Regions from separate parts of the Paenibacillus sp. 01L418 genome, predicted to be linked through region 1. Evidence: riboswitches for the same ligand, from Rfam matches in the RefSeq annotation. Region 1 holds a riboswitch; the other holds the start of a gene.
The links. Region 1 has a riboswitch for cobalamin ahead of metE (5-methyltetrahydropteroyltriglutamate--homocysteine S-methyltransferase). Riboswitches for the same ligand answer to the same signal wherever they lie in the genome.
Positions count from the first base shown of each region.

Region 2: it holds a riboswitch for cobalamin, as region 1 does, so the genes downstream of both, AC1DSE_RS28170 (DUF4430 domain-containing protein) here and metE (5-methyltetrahydropteroyltriglutamate--homocysteine S-methyltransferase) in region 1, are expected to answer to the same signal.

Region 1 is NZ_JBFTSN010000324.1:3,450-7,144, reverse strand. It holds gene kduI (5-dehydro-4-deoxy-D-glucuronate isomerase) at 1-630, shown strand, start outside; gene AC1DSE_RS26340 (DeoR/GlpR family DNA-binding transcription regulator) at 656-1,450, shown strand; gene kduD (2-dehydro-3-deoxy-D-gluconate 5-dehydrogenase KduD) at 1,455-2,210, shown strand; cobalamin riboswitch at 2,355-2,548, shown strand; gene metE (5-methyltetrahydropteroyltriglutamate--homocysteine S-methyltransferase) at 2,698-3,695, shown strand, end outside.
Region 2 is NZ_JBFTSN010000380.1:177-5,675, forward strand. It holds partial or broken gene AC1DSE_RS28160 (ABC transporter permease) at 1-1,077, shown strand, start outside; gene AC1DSE_RS28165 (ABC transporter ATP-binding protein) at 1,074-1,739, shown strand; cobalamin riboswitch at 1,754-1,954, shown strand; gene AC1DSE_RS28170 (DUF4430 domain-containing protein) at 2,131-2,904, shown strand; gene AC1DSE_RS28175 (energy-coupling factor transporter transmembrane component T) at 2,897-3,766, shown strand; gene AC1DSE_RS28180 (ABC transporter ATP-binding protein) at 3,757-5,406, shown strand; partial or broken gene AC1DSE_RS28185 (ECF transporter S component) at 5,394-5,499, shown strand, end outside.

The DNA of each region.
Region 1 (3,695 bases):
GAATATTTCTTGGAGCGCCGCGAGGTTGGTTTCTTGAATATTGGCGGACCTGCTTCGATTTCCGTTGATGGGGAAGTATACGAGCTGAATAAGCTCGACGTGCTTTATGTTGGCAAGGGCAAACGTCAGGTGCTGCTTTCAAGTGTCGATAAAGCGAACCCTGCGAAGCTTTATTTCTGTTCCGCGCTTGCGCATGCTGAAATTGCAACACGCAAGATGACGATGGAGGAAGCGAATCCGACTCATCTTGGTTCGCAGGAGACTTCCAATGAACGTATTCTTTATAAATATATCCACGCAGACGGCATCCAAAGCTGCCAGCTTATGCTTGGTGTAACGAGCTTGAAAACGGGAAGCGTCTGGAATACGATGCCTTCGCATGTCCATGACCGCCGCATGGAAGCATACTTATACTTCGACATGAATGATGATGCTCGCGTATTCCATATGATGGGCGAGCCTTCGCAGACGAGACATCTTGTTGTTGCCAACGACCAAGCGATTCTTTCACCGCCATGGTCGATCCACTCAGGAGTGGGCACAAGCAATTATACATTCTGCTGGTCGATGGCTGGAGAGAACTACACATTTACAGATATGGACGCCGTACCTGCAAGCGAGCTAAAATAGAAACATTCGCTACAGGGGGTGCACTATGCTTGCTGCCGAACGGCATCGTAAGATTATAGATAAATTGGAGCAGCTTGGCGCGGTTAAAGTTTCCGAGCTAAGCGAGCTGTTTCAAGTCACGGAGAAAACGGTTCGTGAAGATTTAGAGAAGCTGGAAGAGAAGGGATTGCTGAAACGGACTCATGGCGGAGCTGTGCCCCAGCATAGAGGCGAAGACAGCCTTTATCCGCTGCAATTCCCAAATAGCAAGCATCAGCGGGAGAAGGCGGCGATTGCGGAGCTTGCTCTTTCCTGCATCGAGCCTAATGATATTATTGCGCTTGATGCTGGCAGTACTACGCTCGAAATGGCAAAACGTCTGCCCAACATCCCGGTTACGGTGCTTACGAACGATCTGCTTATCATTCGGGAGCTGACTGCGAAGGACCAAGTAAGGCTTGTTATTCCTGGGGGCTACCGGCATAACAATTTGCTTATCGGCGCAGAATCGCAGGAATGGATTAAACGACTGAATGTACACAAGCTGTTTCTTTCCACAACCGGCATTCATATGGAATATGGGCTTACCATATTCACAGAAGAATTGACGAAGCTGAAGAAGCTGTATATGGAAAATGCCAAGGTCGTCTACTGCCTTGCCGATCATAACAAATTCGATAAGGGTGCACTAATAACGTTTGCCGGTTTGCATGAAATTGACTATATCATCACAGACGAAGGTATAGATGCGGACGTTGCGGCGAGGTATGAGTCACAAAATATAAAAATGATGAAAGCAGCGCTTTCGGAAAATGGGAAGCGTACTAAAGGTAGGAGCTGAGCCGATGAGTTTGTTTGATTTGACGGGTAAAACAGCTGTCGTCACAGGTGCAGGGCGCGGGCTTGGGGAAGCGATTGCGCTTGGATTAGCACGAGCGGGTGCGGATATCGCGCTTGTCACGAACCAAACGCCTGCTGACAAAACGGCAGCAGCGATAAGAGAGCTTGGACGCAAAGCGATTACAATTCAGACCGATATTGCTGACCGAACGAAGCTTGCTGGAATTGTTGATCGTACAGTTGAAGAACTGGGACGCATCGATATTTTGGTCAACAACGCGGGTATCATTCGCCGCACGCCCGCTGCAGAGCATAGCTACGAGGACTGGCAGGATGTACTCGATGTTAACTTGAATTCTGTATTTCTCCTTTCCCAGCTGGCTGGGAAACATATGATTGAACAGGGCTCAGGGAAAATTATTAACATTGCGTCGATGTTAACCTTCCAAGGCGGAATTAATGTTCCGGGCTATACGTCCAGCAAACATGCCGTTGCCGGTCTTACCAAAGCGCTTGCTAGCGAATGGGCAGCTAAAGGCTTGCAGGTAAATGCGATAGCCCCAGGCTACATGAGTACAGACAACACCGAAGCGCTTCGCGAGGATCCTGTTCGCAGTGCTCAAATTTTGCAGCGCATACCAGCGGGACGCTGGGGTACATCGCAGGATTTGATTGGACCAGCGGTGTTCCTAGCCTCTTCAGCTTCTGATTATATGAACGGCCATATTTTGGCTGTTGATGGCGGTTGGCTGGTTAGGTAATTATATAAAAAACCAATAAGGCTTTCCTTTTACAGCGCAGGCTGCTTAGAGGAGAGTCTTTTTTTGATATTATAGTGATTTCCATTGTATGGTTATTATTTTGCGTGTATAGTTATTCGTGATCCTAAAAAATGCGATCAACAACTGAAATAAGTGGAAATAGGTGCTCTTGCTGTATAGCTTGAGCTTAAAAGGGAAGTCCGGTGCAAAACCGACGCGGTCCCGCCACTGTAACAGAGGAGTCTAAGCGCTAACGCCACTGATCTTAACCGGTTGGGAAGGCAAGCTTACGATGATGATTCTGGAGCCAGGAGACCTGCCTATTTGAACGACACTGATTTTACCTACGGGAGATAGGGAGGTGTTAAGACAGAACCGCTGTTTATTAAAACGCCGGGCGTCTTTACCTTTGCTTCTTTAAGGTAACGACGCTCTTTTTTGTGCTTTTATTTCATAATAATCACATTTATTAGGAGGAAATATGAACGTGAGCAAACTGCAAAACAGTGTACTTGGATATCCGCGTATCGGCGAAAATCGGGAATGGAAAAAAGCGCTTGAAGCTTTTTGGAAAGGTGATTTGGACGAAACGATATTCCTTCAAACGCTTGAAAGCATTCGTCTAAACAACTTGAAGCTGCAAAAAGATAAAGGAATTTCGCTAATTCCTGTTAATGATTTTACGTTGTATGATCAAATGCTGGATACTGCAGCGATGTTTGGCCTTGTGCCAGATCGTTTTTCCTATGATGGAGGTCCTGTTCCCGTACAGACCTACTACGCAATGGCGAGAGGGACACAGGAAGCACAAGCCTGCGAGATGACCAAATGGTTTAATACCAACTATCACTATATCGTGCCAGAACTTGCGGGTGCTGCGCCGGTACTGACGGAAAACCGTCCGCTAATTGCGTACCGCGAAGCCAAAGAAAAGCTTGGCATTGAAGGTAAACCTGTCATTATCGGTCTATACACCTTCCTCAAGCTGTCGAAGGGCTACGATGCCAAGCAGCTTCCGCAGCTCATTGAGCAGTTTATACCGCTTTATGCTCAGCTGCTTAAGGAGCTTGAGCAAGAAGGCGTACAATGGGTGCAAATCGATGAGCCCATCCTTGTTACCTCTATCTCTGAGGAAGAGATGCAATGGGTTGAATCGATTTATGCAAGGCTGAACCAAGCAGCGCCAGCGCTTAACATAATGCTTCAAACGTATTTTGAGGCGGTTGAGCATTATGAAGCTGTAGTTGCTCTCCCGGTACAAGCGATCGGTTTGGATTTCGTTCATGGTTTGGAGCAAAACTTGAAGTCGCTGGAGCAATTTGGTTATCCGAAGGATAAGCTCGCTGGTATCGGACTTGTAGACGGACGCAACATTTGGCGCTCAGACTATAAGCAAAAGCTCGAATTGCTGCAAAAGCTTTCCGCATACATTCCAGCTGAGCGCACGATCATTCAATCGTCATGCAGCCTGCTGCATGTGCCGGT
Region 2 (5,499 bases), on a different contig from region 1:
ATCGTATTGCCTTTGTCGCAGGCTGCAATTATCGGCGGAGCCAGCCTCGTCGCATTTGAGGTACTGAATGATTTTGGAGTAACAAAACATTTTGGCATTGCTTCGTTTACTGCAACGATTTTCAAAACATGGTTTGGTATGTATGACGTTGATTCTGCCCTGAGATTATCTGCGCTCCTAATGAGCGCTATTATTGGATTGTTTATTATGGAGAGACTGCTTCGCAGGCGAAAAATGTATCATTCCGCGACAAGCAAGCTTAATCCGCTTAAACGAAGGAAGTTATCCTATTTAGGGACAGCTGCTGCTATTTTTGTGAGCACGGTTATATTTGCCCTTTCGTTCGCTATTCCAGTAGTTCAGCTCCTCGTTTGGGCGACATGGACATATCAAGATGTATTGAACAGCAAATTTGCGCAGCTCGTCTCAAACACGCTTTTGGTTTCCATTGTTGCGATTACCGTGTTGATGCTGCTTGCAGTTATTGTCGCCAATGTAAGCCGGAGCCTGAATCGATCGCTTTTGTCGCTTGCAGCAACAAAGCTAATTTTAATGGGCTACTCTATCCCGGGTGCTGTTTTGTCCATTGGCGTGCTTGCTTTGTTTATTTCCCTAGACCATCAATTAAGCGGCGTCTATTCATGGTTAGGTTTTGGATCGAGCAAGCTCGTACTCAGCATGTCGCTCGTAATGCTTATTTTCGCCTATGTAATCCGCTTCCTTGGTGTAGGATTTAATGCGGTGGAAGCGGGATTTGATAAAATAGGCAATCGTTATTCTGAAGCTTCCAGAACGCTCGGCATCGGTATGACTGCTACCTTCTTCAAAGTTGACTTGCCTTTAATAAAAGGATCCATATTAGCAGGCTTCCTGCTTACCTTTATGGAAATTATGAAGGAGCTGCCGCTGACGCTGCTGCTGCGCCCGTTTAATTTTGAGACGCTAGCGACAAAAGCCTATCAATATGCAAGCGATGAGCAAATTCATCAAGCTTCGGTACCGTCTTTATTCATAATCACGGTGGGAATGGCAACTGTTTTTGTTTATCATCGGTTGGGAGAGAAGAAATCCAGATGAACTTTTTTGAGCTGACTAACGTTTCTTTTAGCTATGACAATGGGAAAAAGAGTGTATTGGAAAACTTTACGATGCAAATGCAGAAGGGTGAAGTTGTTGGAGTGCTTGGTCAAAGCGGTTGCGGGAAAAGCACGCTGCTGCGGATTATTGCCGGGCTTGAGATTCCTGCCTCGGGACGTATTGCCGCTGGCGGCAGGGTTTTAGTAGATGATCAGCAGTTTATTCAGCCTGAGCAGCGCGGCATAGGCATGGTGTTTCAGGATTATGCGTTGTTTCCTCATCTGACTGTCGGTCAAAATATATTATTTGGTTTACATCGATTATCAAGAAAAGATAGATTCAAACGGCTGGATGAAATGCTGGAGCTGATACAGTTAAATGATTTCGTCAAGCGTTATCCGCATGAGCTTAGCGGCGGTCAGCAGCAGCGTGTTGCTTTTGCTCGTGCGCTTGCCCCGTCTCCCTTGATGCTGTTGATGGATGAGCCATTTAGCAGTTTGGATTCACACTTAAAGCAAAGCATTCGGGAGGAGCTGAAGCGATTGCTTCACAAAGCCCAAATTACGTGTATGTTCGTCACCCATGATCAAGAGGATGCAGCTGCTATTTGCGATCGAATCATTCAAATCCCATATAGACAAACCCCAGCAATCCCGATATGATTGATTAAATAATCGCATAATTGAATAGAGAAGGTGCAAACAAAAGCATGCTTTTGTTTGCTTAATAGGGAAGTCCGGTTCAATGCCGGCGCGGTCCCGCCACTGTATGTGAAGAGTGATTCTCTGCAAATGCCACTGTCCGATTCAAGGATGGGAAGGTGTGAGAATCGCGTTGACGCACAAGCCAGGAAACCTGCCTTTTTTATTTTGTTTCTCATTCTTCGGGGGTAAAGAATGTGGAGGCGTAATCGTTTTGCAGGACGCATCATATATTTTAGTTATATACGGTTGCTATTCTTACATTCGGCATGCAGATCCCCTAATAGAAGGGGGTCTTTTTTTTATTGTTAAGGTTTGTGTGAATGAGACAAAAAGGAGCAGAAAAGAGACGATGGCAAAGATCTACAAGAAATGGTTACCAAGCTTAATCATCCTATGGCTGTTTATTGGTTTATTAGCTGGCTGTGCCAGTCCGGCACAAAGCGTTAATTCCAATACCAATCAAGTGCAAACCAGCAACGAAGGACAAGTGGGAAAAGAAGCGGAGAAAGCCGCTGATGAGCAGCCAACGAGTACTTCAGCATCAGAAACGGCAGAGGCAACGCAGTTGCCTAGCGAAGATAAAGATCAAGATAACGCGAAGGCAACCGACAACGCTGGCGGTAAGCAAGCAACGCCTTCCCCGAAGCCGAAGCAGACAAATGAGCCAAAACTGGATGATCCAAAAACGAAGCCTACTACTTCTGCGAAACCAACCAAAACAGACAGTGCGGCTACAGCGAAGCCCGTCACGCCTGTTGCAACGCCGAATCCTATGCAGACGGTTACGATTTCAATTGTCGCGGACAAAGATACGGGAACGGTGCTTGCACCAACAGCCGTAGAGTTCAAGAAGGACGATACCGTTCTAGATGTATTGAAGAAAATTACGAGAAAAAACAAAATACAAATGGAATACAGAGGTGTTAAAGGCGGTGCTTATATCGAAGGCATCGATAATATTTACGAATTCGATCTGGGTGCGAAGAGCGGCTGGATGTACCGAGTAAACGGTGAGTTTCCTAACAAGGGCGCCGGGGTTTACAAGGTTAATGAAGGTGATGTTATTGAATGGTTGTACACGACTGATCTTGGCGAGGATATAGGAGCAAAATTCGATGAATAGTGCGTTCGGTTCGGTACATCCGGTTACGAGCTTCAGTTATTATGCAGGAGTCATTACATTCGGCATGCTCTTATTTCATCCTGTTTTCTTATTGACGTCACTTGCTGCGATTACGGTAATTATTGTCATTCATGGCGAAGGGAAGCGGCTGCTTAAGCTGCTTCCTTATTATGTTCTAATGGGCGGTTTAGTTGCTGTTCTTAACCCGCTGTTTTCTCATCGCGGGCGGCATATTTTATTTTATTTTATGGATCAGCCGATCACGTTGGAAGCTATTTTATATGGTGTGACGATGATGCTATCTTTATTGTGCATTTTACTAGCCTTTGTATCGTTTCAGCAGATTGTTACGACGGAGAAATGGATGTATTTATTTTCACGAGTCGCTCCGCGAACTGCACTGCTAACCTCGATGTCGATTCGGTTCGTACCGCTTTTCTTGCGGAGACTGGATCAAATTACTACGGTTCAACGAATAAAAGGGGTTTCGATTCTCGAAGGCAGCTTGAAAAAACGGAGCAAGGATGGCATGCTGCTCGTTCGTGTGCTGTTGACCTGGTCCTTGGAGGAGGCGCTTCAGACCGCTGATTCTATGAAAGCTAGAGGGTATGGCGCAGCTAAACGAAGCTCTTATGTCATCTATCGTATGGATCGTAGAGATTGGTATGTTCTATTGTTTCTTGGAGCAATGGCACTAGTATGCATTTGGGGCTGGATGCAAGGTTTTGGTGTGCTTACTATTTACCCGCGTCTGGAAACAATGCAGTTTCATAGGGGGGAAGGCATTGCATACGCTTGCTATTGCGCCTTTCTGTTAACACCAGTCGTACTTGAAGAAATGGAGAGAAGGTCATGGAAGTAATTCAGGTTGATCAATTGACGTTCCATTATCCGGAATCAACGGTTGCAGCACTCGATAACATTACTTTAAATATCAAGCCAGGCGATTTTGTCGTCCTTTGTGGGGCATCCGGCTGCGGCAAAACGACGCTGCTTCGGCACTTGAAAAAAGAAACGCAGCCTACGGGGAAACGCTCAGGCACCATTAAGTATAATCGTGTATTGCTAGAGGAACTGCCTGCGGTCGAGGCGGCTGAACAGATCGGCATGGTGTTTCAAAACCCTGAAAATCAAATTGTGATGGATCAGGTATGGCATGAGCTGGCTTTTTCCATGGAAAATGTCGGCTATGGGCAAGCGGTTATGCGTAAACGACTAGCCGAAATGAGCCATTTCTTTGGGCTGGATGAGCTGATTAACAAATCCGTTCATGAAATATCGGGGGGACAGAAGCAGCTGATCAATCTTGCTTCAGTATTGCTGCTGCAGCCAAAGCTGCTTCTATTAGATGAGCCCACCTCTCAGCTTGATCCGGTAGCGGCGCGAGATTTTCTGCAGTTTATTTATCGGCTGAATCAGGAAATGTCGATGACGGTTATTATAAGCGAGCATCGGCTGGAGGATGTTATTCCACTTGCAGATCGAATCATTCTGCTGGAGGAAGGCAAAGTGAAATACGACGCGCCGCCGAGAGAGCTATGCCGGCTCGTTGGTGTTGATGCAGCGCAGAAAGAAATGCCATACCTGCCTTCCGTTACGAAGCTGTTTCTATCTGCCCAGAAGGCTGGCAGCCTACCAGAAGCAAATCAAATTCCGCTTACCGTGCGTGAAGGGAAGAAGTGGCTCTCCAATGTTTTCGGCGTACATACAATAGGCGCAAATCATTCAGTAATCAACGAAAGCAGCGAGCTCGAAAAAAAGGAATGGCTGCTTGCTTGTGATGAAATAACGTTTAAATACGAAAAAGCGAGTGCAGAGGTGTTGAAGAAGCTGTCGCTTAACGTGTACAAGCATGAGTTTTTGGCGGTGCTTGGCGGCAACGGGGCTGGAAAAACAACGATGCTGCAAATGATGGCCGGATTATTAAAGCCGCAGCGAGGCAAGCTGAAGCGGGATAAATCGATTAAAGTTGGTTATTTGGCGCAAAATCCACTGCTTTATTTTAGCTACGATACAGTTGAAGAGGAGCTTCAGCGAATGGCGGATTACGCCAAACTCGATGATCGGGATCGGAAAATAGCTCAGGTTGTCGATTCCCTGCAGATTTCCTCTATTTTGCCGAAGCATCCTTATGATTTGAGCGGAGGAGAGCAGCAGAGAGCGGCGTTAGCCTTAGTGCTGCTTGGTGAGCCGGATGTTCTATGCTTGGATGAGCCGACAAAGGGGCTTGATCCCATAGCCAAGCAGCGAACAGCGGAGCTGCTGCAGCAGTTATGCCATGCAGGCAAAACCATAGTCATGGTCACACATGATATTGAATTTGCTGCCGAGCATGCAACGCGCTGCGCGATGCTGTTTGATGGAGCAATATCTGCTGAGTCGGAGCCGGCGCAATTTTTTGGTACTAATTATTTTTACACAACAGCCATCAATCGAACGGTGCGTGAATGGCTGCCAGAAGCGCTGACGACAGAGGATGTGATTGCAACGTGGGCAAAATAAAGCTCTGGTTCATTGCCAGCATTGGACTGTTCATCGCAGCTATGGCCTTATCCTCTGCCATTTCCGATGATCATTATTTAATGCTAAGTATCG